4 regions of the Priestia sp. SB1 genome follow, and region 1 is predicted to be linked to each of the others. Evidence: riboswitches for the same ligand, from Rfam matches in the RefSeq annotation. Region 1 holds a riboswitch; each other region holds the start of a gene.

Region 1 (4,923 bases):
TCAAAGCTGGCAGCGATTCAGGTAACAGCACTTTAAAGATAATAGTGCTTGTTGTGGCTCCCATTGATTTAGCAGCTTCAATAACACCTTTATCAATTTCACGCAGACCAATTTCTACAAGACGCGCATAAAATGGTGCTGCTCCAACAATTAAAGCCGGTAACGCTGCATTAGCGCCTAAAATACTTCCTACCAATGCTTTGGTAAATGGAATCAGTAAAACAATTAAAATAATGAATGGAATGGAACGAAAGATATTTACAACCGCCGACACAATGGCATATAAAGGTTTGTTTTGCCAAAGCTGTCCTTTGGACGTTAAAAATAAAAGCAGGCCCAATAAAATACCTAGAACAAATGTGGCTACAACTGAAATAGCCGTCATATATAGTGTTTCATTTGTCGCTTGAATAAAATCATCTAAAATAACGTTTGGAAATAGTTTCTCAAGCATTTGTCATTACCTCCACTTCTACCTGCTGCTCATGAATGTATGCAATGACTTTTTCAACTTCTGTTAATTCTCCGTCTAAATGAACGAACAGCGTCCCGTATGAACCTGTTTGTGTATGAGAAATCTTTCCTTGCAAAATATTAATCGTTACATCAAACTGTTTTAAAATCGTTGTAATGAGCGGTTGCTCTGCTTTTCCGCCAACAAACGTCAGCTGAATAATTTGCCCGCTTGGATACAGCTCTTTTACTTGTTCAATCGTTTCAAACGTTTCCTCTGGTTCAGAAATCTGTTGAACGAATCGTTTTGTAATCGGCTGCTTAGGTTTTCTGAATACTTCTAGCACTTGTCCTTCTTCTACTACTGCCCCATTTTCCATAACGGCTACTCGATGACAAATTTTACGAATGACGTGCATTTCATGAGTAATCAATACAATGGTTAACCCTAGCTTCTCATTAATATCTACTAACAGATCTAAAATAGAATCTGTCGTTTGAGGATCAAGCGCTGATGTTGCTTCATCACAAAGCAATACTTTTGGATTGTTCGCTAGCGCTCGAGCAATCCCAACACGCTGCTTTTGTCCGCCGCTAAGCTGTGATGGATAAGCATCTTCACGCCCTTCAAGCCCGACTAGCTTAATAAGTTCGTCCACTCGTTTCATTCTTTTTTCTTTTGAAATCCCTGCTATTTCTAACGGAAAGGCAATATTTTCTCGTACCGTACGCGACCACAAGATATTAAAGTGCTGAAATACCATACTAATTTCTTGTCTAGCTTTTCTGAGTTTTCCGCCTTTAATTTTTCCAATATCATTACCTGCTACTTCGACCGTTCCTGTCGTTGGTGTTTCTAATCCGTTTAGCAAGCGAATCAAAGAACTTTTCCCCGCTCCGCTATAACCAATAATTCCGTAAATTTCACCTTGGTTAACGGTTAGATTCACATTATCAACAGCTGTTACTTGACCGCTTTTGGCCTGATAAATTTTTGTAACGTCTGTTAATGTAATCATATTTCTTCACCTTCTTTAATAAAAACTTAATTATGTTAGGTTGCCCTATAGGATGAAAAAGCCGTAAAACAATTTTCCCCATTAAAAAAGCCTCTCTGCGCATGACAGAAAGGCTCGATATTTAATCCTTTCTCTCATCTTTCAAAGCGCATAGCTTTGCAGGAATTGGCACCATTTCAGTTAGTCTGACGGTTGCCGGGTTTCACAGGGCTCAGTCCCTCCACCTCTCTTGATAAGAGTTCGCAACAATTATTTTGTTTTTAGGAAATATTCATTCATTTATGAACATTCATGAGTGTGATTTTAGCATGTGTCAGATAGGCTGTCAACAGATTTTATTCTTGGGATAATATCCCAAGATTTCAACAGCCCCAACGGTTCGCTCTCTTTCCACTTCTTCATTTTAAACAAACGTTTGATTATCGAAGCTCCTCGAGTACGTGCTCGATGGAATGAAACGCGTAGAGTTTTTTTACCATTTCACCATTTTCCACTTCAATCAAACAAGGTACGCTTTCAATAGAAAATAATTCTGCTTTTGAAGGCATATAATTCAAATTGCTCATTCCGATGGTTACATCCGGCAGCATCGCTTCTGCCACGGTTAACATTTTTTTTGCCAGCTGACATGTCCCGCAAAAAGGCGTATGGAAAAAGATAAAGGCTCTTTCTCCTTCTTTTAACTGATCATCCAGCTGTTTTTCGCTCCATTCTTGCATGTTGCTCATTCCTTTTATGTTAAAAATTCTGCATTAACATCGATATTGGCACTCAGCAATACTGTTGCTATGTGATGTCTAGGGGCGGCAGCAACTTCTCGGTACATTTTATCAATATATAGATGCTCTGCTTCCGGAAGCTCTCGTTTAAATTGTTTTCTCAGCTTATTCCCTGAATCATCAGAGTCAACGAGTATGTATACCTCTTTGTTAAACGTACAGTCAATAATTTCATCCAGCTTTGATAAACTAATCGTACCGTTTGTACAAATAATTTCAATTGGTTCTCGAATGATATCTTGAATACGCTTTTTATCTGACTTTCCTTCGACAATAATTACTTTTTCAATTTCAATTAGCCCCATTTTCATCACCCATAATCGTCAGTTGTATAGTAACATCATTTCTTTATGCTATACAATATTCGTTAATGTATCACAGTTCACCTGTTTTTTAAAAGAAATTTGCAAGAAAGAACTCTTTTAAAAGGCAGTTTAGGCCATATTATCCCTATAAAACAAGAAAAACAGCGGCAGTTGCCACTGTTTAGCACCATCCTGCTTCTTCATCGCAGTCTGTATATTTTTGCGTTTCACCTTGTTTTTGTACGTCCGCGTATTGATAGAACTTATTATTTTCTTGCGAATATCCTTCTTCAAAGCGGTATTCATTGCCGCTTGTTCCGTAGCTAACTTCACCAATTGGCTGCTTATCAACGTATAATTTCATACCGCCGTCATGAAATTTAGCTGTAACGCGATCTGTAACGTCCATTTTTTGTTTTTCAAACATAAAAAGACACTCCTTTAGCTTGTTTACTAATAGAGTGTCCAGTCAAAAACTTTTCATAAAGACAATTTATGGAGGAATATTATCCTTCGTTTGTCATTTCTTCGTATTGCTCTGCTGTCATCAGCTTGTCTACTTGAGAAGCATCAGATGGTTTGATTGTAATCATCCATGCTTCTTCGTATGGAGATTCATTAACAAGTTCAGGACTATCGCCTAAGTTGTCGTTTACTGCTACAACTTCACCGCTAATTGGTGCGTAAAGCTCAGAAACTGTTTTTACTGATTCAACGCTACCAAACGGCTCGTCAGCTTCTACTGTTGCTCCTACTTCTGGCAGTTCAACGAATACGATGTCTCCAAGCTCAGCTTGAGCGAAATGTGTAATACCTACGCGGACAACGTCTCCTTCTGTTTTTACCCATTCATGCTCTTCAGAATAACGCAAATCTTTTGGTGTACTCATCTTAATCCCTCCAAAATATGTATCGTAATTTGTTTATATAAAAAGCGCCTTCAACGTGGAGAACACTTTCTACAACCTAAAATAACTTCCTATTAACAGTGTAACGTAAAAGGTAAAAATTTTCTATTTGAAAACTTACTTCCACACGTCCTCAAACTGCTCTTCTTTGAAACCAAGCGTTACTTTTTGTCCATCTGTTAGCAGCGGACGCTTAATTAACATGCCATCTGACGCAAGAATAGACAGAAGTTCGTCTTCACTCGCACTGCTTACTTTATCTTTAAGACCTAACTCGCGATATTTTTTACCGCTTGTATTAAAGAATTTTTTTAATTCTAGGCCGCTGTTCTGATAGTAAGCTTGCAGCTGCTCTTTTGTTGGCGGATTTTCTACAATATGAATTTCTTCATATGCTACTCCGTTATCATCGAGCCACTTCTTTGCTTTTCGGCACGTACCGCACTTTGGATATGAATAAAAAAATAATGACATTTCGTCAACCACCCTTTATTTTAAGCTTTTTTCGTATTTTAACACATCCTTTATCATTTACCTAGATAGAGGCTTCTTAAACAAAAAGGAGCTCGCAAAACGAGCTCCTTTTTCCTTAAACTGTGAATTTCTCTACTTCTAGAAGCGTTTTTGCAACCTCGCGCTTTACGCTAATTACATTGATTGGTGTATAGCGAGTTAATTTGCGAAGAGACGAAAGCATGACTCTAAGCGTATCACCTTGTTCAACGCCAATTAACGTTTCTTTTGCATCTGCTTCGATTCGATTAAATGCTTCTTGGCAGAATACTTGCGTGTATTTTAATTTTAAGCTGTTTTGATCTACTCCTGTTTTGGAAATGGCTTTTTCAGTACGTAAAACAGTAGATTCCATTGCATATACGTTACTAATCATATCAGAAATATTAACGAGAATTTCTTGTTCTTTTTCTAATTCTTTGCCATACTTTTGTGCAGCTAATCCCAAAAGCAAGAGCGCAATTTTCTTCCCGTTTTGCACAAGCATTTTTTCTTGATCTAACGGCTCATTTCCTACTTCCTGCGGCATAAGCATCATCAATTCTTCTTGAAGCGTTTGTGCTTTTTGAAGCAGTGGAAGCTCTCCTTTTAACGCTTTGCGTAAATATGTGCCTGGTACTAAAAGACGGTTAATCTCATTTGTTCCCTCAAAAATACGATTAATGCGAGAATCGCGATACAGACGCTCAATTTCATACTCGCTCATAAAACCGTAGCCTCCATGAAGCTGCACGCCTTCATCTACAATGTAGTCAAGAGCTTCCGTGGCAAACACTTTATTTAATGAACATTCGATAGCATATTCAGCAATAGAAGCAGCAATTTGTTTTCCGTCTTTTTGCTGTTCTTCTGAAAGCTGGCCCATATGGTCTTCAAAAAGTCCTACCGTACGATATACGGAGCTTTCAGTTGCATACAATTTAGAAGCCATTGTGGCTAACTTTTC
Region 2 (4,923 bases), on a different contig from region 1:
TACAAGGTAGACATTTACGTTATGTTCATCGATTTTCTTTCCTAGCATTTCTGCATAAGTTGTTGGAGCAAGAGGTAAGAAAGGCTCACCAAAGCATGTAGAGAAAGTAGCCTGTGGCGATGTTACGCCGCGCTCTGTTCCAGCTAATTTACTAGTGTATCCGCTCAGAAAATGGTACATCGCTTGTTCTTTTGTAAGCTTGCTGATTGGAGGTAAGACGCCGAAGGCATCAGCAGTTAAAAAGACAATAGCTGTAGGGTGCCCAGCAACGCTTGGCAATACCGTATTATCAATAGAGTCAATTGAATAAGCGGCACGAGTATTCTCTGTTAAACTATTATCATTGTAATCTGCTACTTTTGTATTTTGATTCAACACTACATTTTCCAGTACTGCGCCGAAGCGAATTGCATTAAAAATTTGCGGTTCTTTTTCTTCGGAAAGCTGAATGCACTTCGCGTAGCAGCCTCCTTCAATATTAAATACACCAGAGCTTGACCAACCGTGCTCGTCATCTCCGATTAAACGACGGTTTGCATCAGCAGAAAGCGTTGTTTTACCCGTTCCAGATAAACCAAAGAATAATGCAACGTCACCTTCTTCTCCTACGTTAGCAGAACAGTGCATGGATAGAATATTGTTTTGAGGAAGCAAGAAGTTCATCACTGAAAAAATAGATTTTTTCATTTCACCAGCGTATTCAGTTCCTCCAATTAGCACAATGCGTCGCTCTAATGAAAGAATAATGAAGGTTTCAGAATTCGTCCCGTCTGTTTCAGGATCAGCTTTGAACGTTGGAGCTGCTACAATTGTAAACGGCTTCACATCATCATTTGTTTTTTGTTCAGCTGAAGGGCGAATGAATAACTGCTGAGCGAATAGGTTGTGCCATGCAAATTCATTAACTACTTGAATTGGTAACTGATACTTTTTATCAGCTCCAGCATATCCATTAAAAACAAAAAGTTCATCCTGTTTCTTTAAGTGGGTTAAGACTTTTTTGTATAGCGCATCGAATCGCTGAGCAGAAATTGGCTGATTGACGGGTCCCCATTCAACCGTTTTTGAAGATACAGCATCGCTTACAATAAATTTATCCAAAGGAGAGCGACCTGTATATTTTCCGGTTTCGACTGACACAGCACCTGTAGAAGTCAGCGTTCCTTCGCGTCGAGCTAGAATTTTTTCAACAAGTTGTGGAACAGATAATTGGTGTTTTGTTGTTTTTAATTGAAGCAAACCATTTAATTCGATAGACATATCAACAGTACTCATGTGCACTACCTTCCTTTTTAGCTATTATTTATTCATTAATGTTTGAAATTTATAATTAGTATAACACATTTATTTAATTATTCTATACTATTTAACTAAAAATGTTTGTGTATTATAAAAAAATGTACGTTATACCTATTTTAGACACATGTATATGTGCTAGAAGCGAAAAAAGTGAAGCTATTTCAAGTGAAAGCCTTTTTTTGGTCTGTCTTGTTAACCAAACTTCGTGATCATTCTTAATAAGGTATACTATTTTTAAATTTGAGTATGTTACATTAAAACAGATTCAAACATAAAGAGATGATTTCCATTTGAATGTTGTTGACAGTGAAGCGCTTTTTCATGTATTATATGTCCTTGAACGGATACTCTCTTATCCCGAGCTGGTGGAGGGACAGGCCCTGTGAAACCCAGCAACCATCGTCATTTTTTTGTGTAGACGATAAGGTGCTAACCTGATGCAAGGGCACAACCTTGATCGATAAGAGTGAAAGGCTTATGTAGAATTTGATACCTTTCCTCGATACAAGGAAAGGTTTTTTTATATTTTTTAACGTGTAATGAAAATAAGGGAATGAGTACCGTATCACAATGTATCGTATTTATAAGGAGGAAAACTGATGTCAACACAACGTCGTCTGTTCACGTCAGAATCTGTTACAGAGGGACATCCCGATAAAATTTGTGACCAAATTTCTGACTCAATTCTTGATGCTATCCTAGCAAAGGATCCAAATGCTCGTGTTGCTTGTGAAACAAGCGTAACAACTGGTTTAGTTTTAGTAAGCGGTGAAATTACAACTTCTACTTACGTGGATATTCCTAAAACAGTTCGTGAAACAATTAAAGGAATTGGCTATACTCGTGCAAAATACGGATTTGATGCTGAAACTTGTGCAGTATTAACATCTATCGACGAGCAGTCAGCTGATATCGCTGCTGGTGTAGACCAAGCGTTAGAAGCACGTGAAGGTCAAATGTCCGATGAAGAAATCGAAGCAATCGGAGCTGGAGACCAAGGGTTAATGTTTGGTTATGCATGTAACGAAACAAAAGAATTAATGCCTCTTCCAATTTCATTAGCTCATAAACTTGCTCGCCGTCTAACAGAAGTACGTAAAGAAGAAATTCTTCCTTACCTTCGCCCGGATGGTAAAACACAAGTAACAGTTGAATATGATGAAAACAACAAACCTGTTCGCATCGATACAATTGTTATTTCAACTCAGCATCACCCAGAAGTAACGTTAGAGCAAATTCAACGTAACTTAAAAGAATATGTAATTAATCCAGTTGTTCCAAATGAGTTAATTGATGAAAATACAAAGTATTTCATTAACCCAACAGGACGTTTCGTAATCGGCGGCCCTCAAGGAGATGCTGGTTTAACTGGTCGTAAAATTATCGTTGATACTTACGGCGGATATGCTCGTCACGGCGGCGGTGCATTCTCTGGTAAGGACGCAACAAAAGTAGACCGTTCAGCAGCTTATGCAGCTCGTTATGTTGCGAAAAACATTGTAGCAGCTGATCTTGCTGATAAATGTGAAGTACAACTAGCATATGCAATTGGTGTTGCACAGCCAGTATCTATTTCAATTGATACATTCGGTACAGGAAAAGTTTCTGAAGAAGTACTAGTAGATGTAGTACGCAAAAACTTTGACCTACGTCCAGCAGGCATCATTAAAATGCTTGATTTACGTCGCCCAATTTATAAGCAAACAGCAGCTTACGGTCACTTTGGTCGTACAGATGTGGAGCTTCCTTGGGAGTTCACAGACAAAGCTGAAGCATTAAAAACTCAAGCTTTAGCTAAATAATAAAAAAAATCTCCGTGAAAACGGAGATTTTTTTTATGCCCATTGAATACCTTCAGCAGATTTTTCTACGACATCTTCATATTCTGAAAGCAAATGCTGAAAAATGGCGTCCCATGATTGAGTAAGAGCATAGTGTCTCGCTGCATGGCCAAAGTGAAGCCGCTGGTGCAAATCATCAAGTAAACCTGTAATAGCCGAACTGAATTCTTCTAAGGAGTGAGGTTTGCAAAGGTAGCCGTTTCGCCCGTGCTGAACCATCTGTTTAACTCCTCCTGCATTTGCTGCCACCACGGGAGTTCCAGAAGCAAGAGACTCCAGTACGACATTTCCGAACGTTTCTGTTTCTGAAGGGAAAACAAACAAATCAGATGAAGAATAGATATGAGCAAGTTGCTTACCTTCAAGAAAGCCTGTAAATGTCATATGCTCAGATGCTTGCTGTTGCATTTGTTCTTTTAAGGGACCATCTCCCACAATAAGCCAGTGAACTTGGTGGCGGATATGATCAGGTAAAGATCGGGCAATTTTTAGTAAAAAATCAGCGTTCTTTTCTTTAGCTAACCTTCCTACATACGTTAAGATGTAGGGTTTTTTTATATTATATTTAATACGAATATCAAAGCGGTCATAGTGGGGATGGAACAATTTGTGATTTACCCCTCGCGACCAAATAGCTACGTTGTGAAACCCTTGTTTTTCTAGCTGCTGTTTGGTCACTTCGGAGGGAGCGAATAATTTTTGTACAGGTTTATAAAACCATTTCATATATTTTTGCAGTGGTACACGCATTTTTTCAAGTTCATAGTGAGATAAATAATCATCAAAATTGGTATGATAAGAGCCGACAAGAGGAATACCTAATCTTTTTCCGTAATAGGAGCCGGAAAGCCCCATTGTAAAAGGAGTGGCCAAATGAATAAGAGAAGGGTTGAATTCCTGCAGCTGCTTTTTAATTTTTAGAACGTTTGGCAATGAAAAACGGCTGTTTGGATAAAGGAAAAACGGCATGCTAGGCGAGCGGTGAACATACGTTGAAAACGACCGATTATGAGCAAATTCAGGAGCAAATACCTGGATGGGAATTTGCTTTGATTTGACATACTGAGTAAATTGATAAAGTGTTTTAGCAGCTCCGTTAACTTCCGGAGCAAATGTATCTGTAAATAAAGCAATTCTCATGAGTACTCCTCCTATCAATTAGACTAAAAATATGTTCAGTGAAACAGCACCTGAAAAGATGCCGAGTATCAGGCCTACCATGACATCCGTCGGATAGTGCAGACCGAGATAAATTCTTGAAATGCCTACCGTTACTGCAAGCGGCAAAAGAACGGCAGCGAAGGCTGGGTAAGTAATCATCAGAGGGGTAACTAACGAAAAAATAGCCGTTGTATGCCCCGATGGAAATGAATGATCTTTTAATGGATTTTCTAATACTTTTGTATGCTTTAGTTGAATATAAGGCCGTTGTCTCGGATATAGCTTCTTAGCAATGGCAACAGGAATATGGCTAACGGCTAGAGAAAAGGCACAGGCGTAAGCGACGGATGAAGGATGCAGAAATAGTAGCAAGCACGCTATCACAATGGTAAACGTGGCTCCGCCGGCATGAGTTAGTAAACGTAAAAATCTATTTAAGTGCTTTCGATCAAAATGTTGATTTACACTTTTGAATAATCGGCATTCGGCATCGTATACATACTGAATTAACTTGGCTTTCATAGAGTCGCTCCCTTTTTAATAAATACGTCTTTATTATTCAGTTTAATCTTTAATTGTGGAGGCAGTACTAAAACGATGTAAATTAATATGGAAATTTCTT
Region 3 (4,923 bases), on a different contig from region 1:
AGAAACAGCCCTACCCCTATGGCTGCTCCTAAGGACATCAGCGTCACATGTCTTTCTTCTAACCCGCGTTTCAATTCTTTCCCCTGAGTTTTCCCCTGCATAAACGTCTCCCCTTTTTCCAATCTGTCAAAACGAGATGAATACAGCTTTTTGTTAGCGCTTTCATATAAATTTATGCTAAAAGTCAGCTAGGCTGTATATTTGTATTCTATCACCTTTCTCTCCCTTTTCTTTTGTCGAAAAACAAAAAAATTATCGTATCATTTTGTTTAAACGCACAATTAGACGTAGACACTGCTTTTTTACTATGTATTTATTATCGCACCTAAGTAATAGTATTTTTTAAAAAAATAGAAAAACGCCGACTCAACTCCGTCAGCGCATCGTTCATTTTATGCTTTTTTATAAAACTAGCATTTATCTCGCGGGTTCAAAAGTTTTACAGCCAGGTTCTTCCGTTTCAGAAACATGGTGACTACTTTCAGGACTCACAACGTAAATGGACTCTGCACTGCATTTATTTCCCGATTTCCAATACATGCACTCATTCACTTCACATAATACACCTTGGGCCACTGTTATCCCTCCTTTTTTTGTCTTATCTATTTACTACCCGAAATAGAACGCTTCTAACATTCACATGCAAAAAAACCGCTTGTTTATCAAGCGGATCCTTTTACTGCGTGTGTTCAACATACTGTTTTTTAGCTAAATATAATTCACGACTCAGCGTGATCCGCCGTTCTCTCAAGTTCCTTAATTTAACTTGAAACTGTTCATTAGTTGGCTCTTCTTGAATTAAGCGATACGTAAAAGAAATATCTTCATTTAACTGTTTAAAATCTTCCCATATTTCTTGAACGAGTGCGGATTGTTTGTCTTCAAATGAACGATTTTGCTTCGTTTTTAGCGCGGCTAAAATTTCCTGCTGCCACGTTTCGTCTTTTAGTTCTTTTGCTAACAAGTATAGATCTAAATAATCATCAACGCTTAGCGCCTGTTGTGTATTTTTCAATGTCATCACCTTTTCTATACGAAATGTTTCTTCCTAAGAAGAGGATTTCATCATAGAAAAAGATTCCTCTTCTTATCTGTCAGAGCTAGGCTATGCTGGAATTAGCACCATTCAATAATTGTGGTTGCTGAGGCTTCAAAGGGCCAGTCCCTCCACCTCTCTAGATAAGAATATTTCGTTTTTAAATTATTTCTGACTATTCTAATATGTTTTATAGGTTACGTCAATAGCTTTTCAATAAAAAGAAAAAAGAAGTAAAATATGGTATGATTTTATAAAGGATGGTGAGCACATGAAACGATATATGTTATCTGCTTTTTTGGGAAGCTTGCTGCTGCTTCTTAGCATTGCTTTTTCATCTACTTTCCACGTTGCAATTGTCAAAACAACCGGAAGCATTGGAGGGATTATTTTAGCAGCGGCGGCTTTAGTTATGAACGCGCTTGAAGATCCTCCCTCCTCAGGTAATACAGGTGCCGGAGCTGTTGAATCACTGGATAAAAGCACCGTTTGGGCTACTTATTTGCTTTTACTTTCATTACCGAACCTCATCGCATGTATAACATCTTATGTTTTATGGACTCGCTGACATTCACCAACATTACGGACGTTTTGCCACCTGTAGGCTCATTGATATTTGTTTATCTACAAATCCAAGTTCACGGTACACATGCTGTGCAAAATTCCCAGCATGAACGCTGAGTCTGATTTCAGGGTATTCTTTGATAGACAATTCATCAATTGCTTTTTGCATTAACGGCTTGGCTAGACCTTGCCCGCGGTATTCTGGTAAAACATATAACTCGTAGATAAAGCCAATTTCTGCTTTTGAAAAGAAGTCGGCAGATGGACCGACAAAAACCCAGCCTGCAAGTTTTTTTTCTTGTCTAGATACTAAATAATAACACCCTTTTTCAAGGGCATTATCAATTAGTTCATTTACGCGTTCAGTTGACGGTTGAAACTGATGCGTTGTTCCTTCAAACAGCGCATCAGCAGATTTCTTCCGAATTTCCTGTATTTCTTCTTCAGTAGCTTTTGCAATCATCACAATCTCTCCTTTCGTGTTCGTTTTCCACATACAGAGATAAATTCCTGCAAAAAAAAGTCTTCGCCTAAGCGAAGACTTTTATTTAAATTCAAAATGTTCTTGATGGTTGCCTTGTTCATCCGTCCAGTTAATCATGATGTCTAAGCCTGCCGCTTTTCCAGGAACAGCAAAATTGGCATAGCGAAAACGCTGACCGCTTTTGCTTAAGTTAGACCTTTCAATAGGAGAAAACAAGCTGTATTTCGCCTTATTTTTTCCTTCGTGCCGAAAAGCTTGGACCTGCACACGCTCTACGTCTTTTCCAATGTTTTCAACGGTTAATCCATATGTATGATAGACGTTATTTTTCCACTTTAGCTGATTATCTCCCGTCATGCTCGCTTTTGTCAGTTCGACCGACCATTGTTCAGATGATTTCTTCATTGGAAGTTTCTCAATCGAAAGAGCGCTGACATGAATGGTTGCAAAAGCAAGCCAAACAAAACAAAAAGTGCTGACTGTATAAAGTAGTCTTTTCATAGATTTTGATCTCCTTAGAAATTTTAGTAGTAGCATCTCCTATTACCTTAAAAATTATGATAAACACTTTAACAAAAAAGCCTCTCCATTCAGGAGAAGCTTCTTAATTAATGCATCAGCAAATCTTTTTGTGTGTCTAACGAGTGTTTTGTATATAAATCTCTTTCAATCGCATATTTAGGACGCTGTTTCACTTCGTTGAAAATCTTGCCAATGTATTCTCCGACAAGACCTATTCCCATTAGCTGCAGGCCGCCTACAAGCCAAATTGATAAAATAAGAGACGTCCAGCCAATTTGCGTATGATCTAAATATTTTTGAATCAGCGCATAAATGCCAAACAAAATACTAAAGAGAAACGAAGCTCCTCCAAGCAGCGTCAGTAAGCGTATAGGTGCTACGCTAAAAGACGTAATCCCGTCAAATGCAAAAGCGAGCATTTTCTTTAGCGGATATTTTGACTCACCCGCCGTCCGTTCTTTGCGGTCATATGTGACTTCCGTGGAGCGAAATCCTACTAATGGTACAAGGCCCCGCAAAAAGACGTTTCCTTCTTTATATTTCATGAGTTCACCAAGAGCACGTTTGCTCATAAGGCGAAAATCAGCGTGATTTTGAACGAGCTGAATTCCTAGCTTGTTCATAAAACGATAAAACCCTACTGCCGTGGTTCGTTTGAAAAATGTATCGGTTTCTCTGCTGTCTCGAACGCCATATACAACTTCATACCCAAGCCAATATTTCTCTACAAAAGTACGAATGACGCTGATATCATCTTGCAAATCCGCGTCAATGGAAATGACGCAGTCAGATTGCTTATGAGCTGCTTCTAGTCCTGCAAGCAAAGCATTTTGATGTCCTACATTTCGCGCTAACTTTAACCCTTTTACAAACAAATTGCTGCAGCTTTCTTTTTCAATAAGCGACCACGTGCTGTCTTTACTTCCATCGTCTACAAATAAAATAGTGCTTTCACTTGATACAAGTCGTTCATTAATCAGTTCTTTTACTACAGTAGTTAATTGAAAAGACGTCTCTGTGAATACTTCTTCTTCGTTGTAGCATGGAACCACGATCGTTAAAATAGGTCTGTTCATGTTATTGCCCCCTTACTTTGCTTCATATACATACACTTTCCAAGCGGACTGTTTATCGTTAAATGCTTTTAAAAAGTGCAAACCGTCGCTTTCAGCATTTTCAATTGGCACAGCTGAAAAAATATAGCGACCGCCCATTTTCTTAAATTGGCTGATATTAAGCTGCAAATGATGGATTTTTTTCGTTGAGTCTTTTCGGTAATCATATTTTTTCCCTAGCTCGCTAACAAACACATAGCAGCGATTGCCCCAATGATCATAGTAGCTTTCTAGTTTTTTATTTTTATCAAGCTCTTTGGCAATAATTTTGCGAAACTCATGTTTATATGTTAACGGATAGAAGTTGTTATACGTATCTAGCGTATAAAAGCCGTTATACTGAGCAATTGATGGATGAAGCCCTATGCTCGCTACGCGATAAGATGATTTAGGTTTTCCAATATATCTACTTATTTCATCAAATTGATGCACAGCATAAAATTCTTTGACTGAAGGCTCGTGATTGTAGCGATAGTAAAGTTCAGGATTTGCTATAAATAACACAAGCAGCTGTAAAATCAAACATACCCACACAAACTTTTTCCACGCCTTGCTCCTTTTCCATAAAACATAGCTGCCAGCGGCAAACATCAAATAAATAATGAGCGGGCGTAAAAAGTGAAATCTAGCAAAGTTGAACGTATTAAAAAGCTGATATTTTTCTTTTAGCGGCTCCCAACCTTTATAAAACCAAAACGCATACCAAATCGACAGTAGTAGATTAAGAATAAATAACTGCAAAAACGTTTTTTCAAGCTTTTCCTTGCGATTTCGAGCAACAAACCACAATACGACAAAAGAAAGCGGCAAAATGACAAAAGTATGAAGCGTCATTACATGCGTATGCCCGAGCGTATAGTTCTTCAAAGCAAGGCGAACGGAATGTCCAAAGCTTAGAGTAGAGCTTAAAAATTCATTTCGACTCGTCGGGGCCTCCGGAAATAAAAGCGAATCAACAAGTCGGTATTCAATGAGCAGAAAGACAGCAGTCATCGCTGCAATACTGCTTAAAAAAGGAATATTCCACGCTCGTTTTTTTACTACGTCTCTTAGCCATAGCAGCCCCATCGCTGCTAAAAAGAAGAAAAACCCGAGCACAAAGCTCGCGTAAAACGGGAGCAGTAAAAGTGTAAGCCATTCCTTCCACGTTCCTTCGCGGTTTCGAATGGTTAAAAACGCCCACAGCGCCAGCGGCTGTCCTA
Region 4 (4,923 bases), on a different contig from region 1:
TCCTCAACAGAAATCTTATGTGAATGTGTCTGAAACAGGAGATTCTGCTTTTCAAATGCTTCGTGAATTATCTTTAAGAAGTGATACCCCTTTAACTAGTCCCCATATGAAAGTGATGGTTATCGGTGAGGCCCTTGCACGATCGTATAGTTTGGAACAATTAGTGGATCAAAGTCTTCGTGACAATGATTTTAGACCAAGTTGTCTGATGTTTATTAGTAAAGGGAGAGCAAGCGACACACTCGAATCAAAAGCAGCAGGGGAAATCCCAGCATTTCGTTTGTCTACAATGGTGAAAAATGCCTATCGAACAACGAGAATTTTACCTCCCATGCCGCTTATTAAACTAGAGAGCAAAATCCAATCACGGTCTAGTTTTCTGTTGCAAAATGTAGTATCAGCAAATGGAGAAATCAAATTTGCGGGTGCAGGTATAATTAAAGGAAAAACAAACAAAATGATTGGTTTTTTGAATGAAGAAGAACTAGATGGTCTGACCTGGATCACAGGTAAAGGAAAAGGTGGCCTAGTAAAAAGCTTTGATAAAAAGACCGGTCAGCTGATTGTATATGAAATAGAGTCTATGAAAAGTCACATTCAACCTCATGTTAAAGGAAATAATATCTCTTTTGATGTACACATTGAATCAGTGGGAAGGCTATCTGAAAGTTGGATGACCTCAGGGAGCTCTTTTAACAATCAATTTTTACAGAACGCGCAAAAAACTTCAGAAAAAAAAGTAAAGCACCTGGTAAGAAACGTATTAGAAAAAATGCAAACAAAATATAAAGTTGATGTTGCAGGTTTCGGAAATCAATTGAGAATTAAGAGGCCCAGAGTATGGATGAGGGTTAAAGACAATTGGGATCAAACATTTAGTGAAGTGCCAATTAACTATGATGTGAAGTTAACGATTAAAGATTATGGAGCATCCGGGTCAAAAAAGTAAGCACCCCACTATAACTTTGTTTATCTTTATGTCAAAAATGAAAAAATCCCCCCAAAGAAATACTCATCACATGCTTCGTACGGAGCCCTCAATAAATAATAAATAAGAGCTGCCAATTTTGGACAGCTCTTATTTATTATTCAAAAATATAAGCTAATGCTTGAAGAGCCTGTTCTGGCGTTTCGACTACAACTTGGGCTTTGTTTGACAGTTCTTTAAGCGGGTGGTGCAGTTTTTCAGGGCGAACCAAAATTAGCGGTTTATCTAATGCGATGGCTGTCGCCGCATCCATTGCGCTGTTCCACTGTTTGTATTTTTCACCAAATAAAGCAATGACCACATCAGATTTTTTAAGGAGCACCTGCGTGCGTAAATTATTAATTTGAGAAGCAGCTTCATCTTTTAAGACAGCATTAGGCTGTTTTCCTAAAATTTCTTCTCCAATGTTGTCGGAGCGGTCATGGTCTGTCATGGGACCGACAAAGGTAAGGGGAAGGTTTAATTGTTCTGCTTGGTTTTTAATTTCGTCTCGCCAGTTATCGTGAATTTGCCCGGCAAGGTATATGGTTAAGTTCATTATGTAGAAGTCCTCCTCTAACTAAGATTTGTTTTATTTTATCAAATGTAAGCGAATAATACGAATGATTTGAATGGGCTACTTTTCCAAAAATAAGGTTATAGTAGACAAATAGTTAAAAAAGAGAAACAATAGAAGGCGTATTGCTAATTAAAGAAAGGATGTACATGATGACAGAAACAGTGCTACAAGTAGATCATGTCAGTAAAGTAATTGGGAAGAAAACCATTTTGCATGATGTATCCTTATCGGTTGAGCGCGGTGAGATTTTCGGATTGCTTGGTCCGAACGGATCTGGAAAAACAACGCTCATTCGTACCGTCGTAGGACTCATTAAAGAAACAAAGGGAACAATTACCGTCAATGGTTTTCCTTTAAAAGAACAGTTTACATCAGCTATGAAATCAATTGGAGCGATTATTGAAAATCCTGAGTTTTATGATTATCTGACGGGCTATCAAAATTTAAAACACTTTGCGAATATGCATGAAGGGATCACAGCAGAACGCTTGGATGAAGTGATTGCGCTAGTAAAGCTTGAAAACAGCATTCATGCAAAAGTGAAGACGTATTCCCTTGGGATGAGACAGCGTTTAGGAGTAGCTCAAGCTATTTTACATAAGCCTGCATTGCTTTTACTAGACGAACCAACAAATGGTCTAGACCCAGCGGGAATGAGAGAATTTCGTACATATTTACAAACCCTCTGCAGGGAAGAAGGTATTTCAATTTTAATCGCGAGCCACTTATTAAAAGAAGTGGAAGCATTATGTGACCGCGTTGGTATTATTCAAAACGGCGAGTTAAAAGCTGTTCAAGATCTATCTCCAAATCGTCAAGATCAAGGGATGTATGTAGAATTTGAAGTATCTGACGTGCAACAAGCAGCGGATCTTTTATCTCAAGAATTCCAAGTAACAATAAAATCCGATAGTATTGATGTAGTGATTATGAAAGAACAAATTCCAGCTGTGAATAGAAAATTAGTGGACAGCGATATTTTAGTCTACCGAATCACTCCTGTTTATGAGACGCTTGAAGATTCGTTTATGTCCGTTACGGAGGGAGAGCACCATGCTTAAGTTAATTCAAAATGAACATATGAAATGGTTTTACAAAAGAAGTACAAAAGTCACGTTTATTACAATCGGCATCTTAACTCTTTGTATGGCTCTTTTAATGAAGAAAGTAGCAAACAGCGCAGGAACGGAAGACAACATATTGAATTTCCTGTCATTTAGTGCAGGCATGCTGATCCTCGTTCAATTTTTCGCGCTTGCTGTTGGAGGATCAATGGTTGCAAAAGAGTTTGAAGCGGGTACCATTAAGCTTCTTTTAATTCGCCCTGCTAGACGTTCAACGATTTTAACGTCCAAGTACATAACGCTCATTTTAATTAGCTTGTATTATTTGCTGAGCTATTTGCTTTTTTCGTTTGTATGGGGAGCATTGTTCTTTGGATTTGCCAGTCTAGAAGGAGATGCGCAGCTGCTTAAAAACATTACGCTTACGTATGACAGCGCGTATATGGAAACGTTTATGATGATGACGTTCGCATTCATGCTGTCGTCTTTATTTAGAAACAGCGCGCTTGCTTCAAGTCTAGCTATTGTCGTAAGTATTGGGGCGAAAGCAGTAACTGGGATAGTATCACAGTTTGGTCTATGGTGGGGGAAATTTTTACTGTTCGCCAACACAAACTTTGTGCAGTATATGGACGGAATGAAGACGATGTTTGACGGAATGACAATTCCATTTTCAATCTTCATCTTAGTTGCACACTTTGTCTTCTTTATGGGCGTAGCATGGGTGGCGTTTTTAAAACGTGACGTAGCTAATTGATGTGAGAATTTTCACACTATATATTTTTCTAAAATAGCATTTGACAATTAAATAAAAAGAGATTACAGTAGTGAAAGACTATTTTTAAAACAACTACAAACTTCTTATCAAGAGAGACGGAGGGACTGGCCCTACGATGTCTCGGCAACTGGCTGTACGCAGTGCGGTGCCAAATCCAGCAGACGATGTTTCGTTTGGAAGATGAGAAGGGTAATCTTATGATACAAATAAGAGACCTCTTCTTATCAATAAGAAGAGGTCTTTTTTTATTACGTAAACAAGAGGTGTTAAGAATGGAACAACAAAAAGGAAACGGCTGGGCGCTGTTACCGCTGGGCGTCTTTTTAGTCCTGTTTGTCGGATCAGGAATTATAACGGGAGATTTTTATAAGCTGCCTGTATTAGTAGCTATTATCATTGCAGCCATTGTGGCGCTGGCTATGAACCGCAAAGATTCACTTAATGTAAAAGTGGAACGCTTTGCTAAAGGAGCAGGGCATCCTGATATCATTATTATGGTACTTATTTTTATTTTAGCAGGTGCTTTTTCAGAAGTCGCTAAAGGCATGGGAGCTGTTGATTCAACGGTAAACTTAGCTCTGTCTGTGCTTCCGCAAAGCTTAGTGGTAGTCGGAATCTTTGTTATTGGCGCATTCATTTCAATTTCGATGGGAACGTCAATGGGAACGATCGCTGCGTTAGGGCCTATCGCTGTAGGAATCAGTGAGCAGGCGCATGTATCCATTACATTGGCAATTGCTGCTGTTGTTGGTGGTGCAATGTTTGGAGATAATTTATCCGTAATCTCTGATACGACCATTGCGGCAGTTCGTACGCAAAAAACAAATATGTCAGATAAATTAAAAGTAAACTTTTTCATTGTCCTTCCTGCAGCGATTGTTACAGTGATTTTATTACTTGTAATGACGCTAGGCAATACGTCATCAGTAGAAATTAAAGATTTTAGCTGGTTTAAAATCTTGCCTTATGTCGGCGTACTCGTTGCTGCCATATTTGGTGCAAACGTATTAAGCATTTTAACCGGAGGAATTGTATTAGCCGGCGTAATTGGATTAGCTGACGGAAGCTACACGCTTTCTTCTCTTGCTAAAACTGTGACAGAAGGTATTGGCGGAATGTCGGAATTAATTATTTTATCTCTTTTAATTGGCGGAATGGTTGAACTCATTCGCTATAACGGCGGTATTCAGTTCTTATTGAACCTATTAACACGACGCATTCAAACAAAAAAAGGCGGAGAATTCAGTATCGCGGGATTAGTAAGTTTAACCAATTTAGCCACGGCTAATAACACGATTTCAATTATTACAGCAGGTCCGTTAGCGAAAGAAATCTCTGATAAGTATTCAATTGACAATCGTAAATCAGCCAGTCTGCTCGACTTGTTTTCATGCAGCGTTCAAGGGCTTATCCCTTACGGTGCACAAATGCTTCTAGCAGCAGGATTTGCTAAAGTTTCACCGATTGAGGTTATTCCATTTACATTCTATCCAATGTTAACAGCGGTTTGCGGTATCATTGCAATTGTAATTGG

Evidence for each region. Region 1 has a riboswitch for S-adenosylmethionine ahead of WKH56_RS24625 (methionine ABC transporter ATP-binding protein). Riboswitches for the same ligand answer to the same signal wherever they lie in the genome.
Region 2: it holds a riboswitch for S-adenosylmethionine, as region 1 does, so the genes downstream of both, metK (methionine adenosyltransferase) here and WKH56_RS24625 (methionine ABC transporter ATP-binding protein) in region 1, are expected to answer to the same signal.
Region 3: it holds a riboswitch for S-adenosylmethionine, as region 1 does, so the genes downstream of both, WKH56_RS00490 (hypothetical protein) here and WKH56_RS24625 (methionine ABC transporter ATP-binding protein) in region 1, are expected to answer to the same signal.
Region 4: it holds a riboswitch for S-adenosylmethionine, as region 1 does, so the genes downstream of both, WKH56_RS17540 (Na+/H+ antiporter NhaC family protein) here and WKH56_RS24625 (methionine ABC transporter ATP-binding protein) in region 1, are expected to answer to the same signal.

The regions. Positions count from the first base shown of each region.
Region 1 covers NZ_JBBJSS010000007.1:66,112-71,034, forward strand. Annotated here, with positions in the region: gene WKH56_RS24620 (methionine ABC transporter permease) at 1-454, opposite strand, end outside; gene WKH56_RS24625 (methionine ABC transporter ATP-binding protein) at 447-1,472, opposite strand; SAM riboswitch class I at 1,604-1,711, opposite strand; gene WKH56_RS24630 (thioredoxin family protein) at 1,892-2,191, opposite strand; gene WKH56_RS24635 (toprim domain-containing protein) at 2,206-2,556, opposite strand; gene WKH56_RS24640 (YusG family protein) at 2,738-2,983, opposite strand; gene gcvH (glycine cleavage system protein GcvH) at 3,063-3,446, opposite strand; gene WKH56_RS24650 (arsenate reductase family protein) at 3,582-3,938, opposite strand; gene WKH56_RS24655 (acyl-CoA dehydrogenase family protein) at 4,054-4,923, opposite strand, start outside.
Region 2 covers NZ_JBBJSS010000001.1:976,531-981,453, reverse strand. Annotated here, with positions in the region: gene pckA (phosphoenolpyruvate carboxykinase (ATP)) at 1-1,275, opposite strand, end outside; SAM riboswitch class I at 1,649-1,766, shown strand; gene metK (methionine adenosyltransferase) at 1,899-3,101, shown strand; gene WKH56_RS05030 (glycosyltransferase family 4 protein) at 3,135-4,280, opposite strand; gene WKH56_RS05025 (phosphatase PAP2 family protein) at 4,299-4,823, opposite strand.
Region 3 covers NZ_JBBJSS010000001.1:96,014-100,936, forward strand. Annotated here, with positions in the region: gene alaP (alanine permease AlaP) at 1-101, opposite strand, end outside; gene WKH56_RS00485 (DUF1540 domain-containing protein) at 418-576, opposite strand; gene WKH56_RS00490 (hypothetical protein) at 677-1,015, opposite strand; SAM riboswitch class I at 1,085-1,186, opposite strand; gene WKH56_RS00495 (hypothetical protein) at 1,308-1,604, shown strand; gene WKH56_RS00500 (GNAT family N-acetyltransferase) at 1,617-2,063, opposite strand; gene WKH56_RS00505 (hypothetical protein) at 2,145-2,585, opposite strand; gene WKH56_RS00510 (glycosyltransferase family 2 protein) at 2,693-3,682, opposite strand; gene WKH56_RS00515 (DUF6044 family protein) at 3,695-4,923, opposite strand, start outside.
Region 4 covers NZ_JBBJSS010000004.1:468,655-473,577, reverse strand. Annotated here, with positions in the region: gene WKH56_RS17560 (Ger(x)C family spore germination protein) at 1-949, shown strand, start outside; gene WKH56_RS17555 (YtoQ family protein) at 1,086-1,526, opposite strand; gene WKH56_RS17550 (ABC transporter ATP-binding protein) at 1,697-2,608, shown strand; gene WKH56_RS17545 (ABC transporter permease) at 2,601-3,368, shown strand; SAM riboswitch class I at 3,470-3,576, shown strand; gene WKH56_RS17540 (Na+/H+ antiporter NhaC family protein) at 3,662-4,923, shown strand, end outside.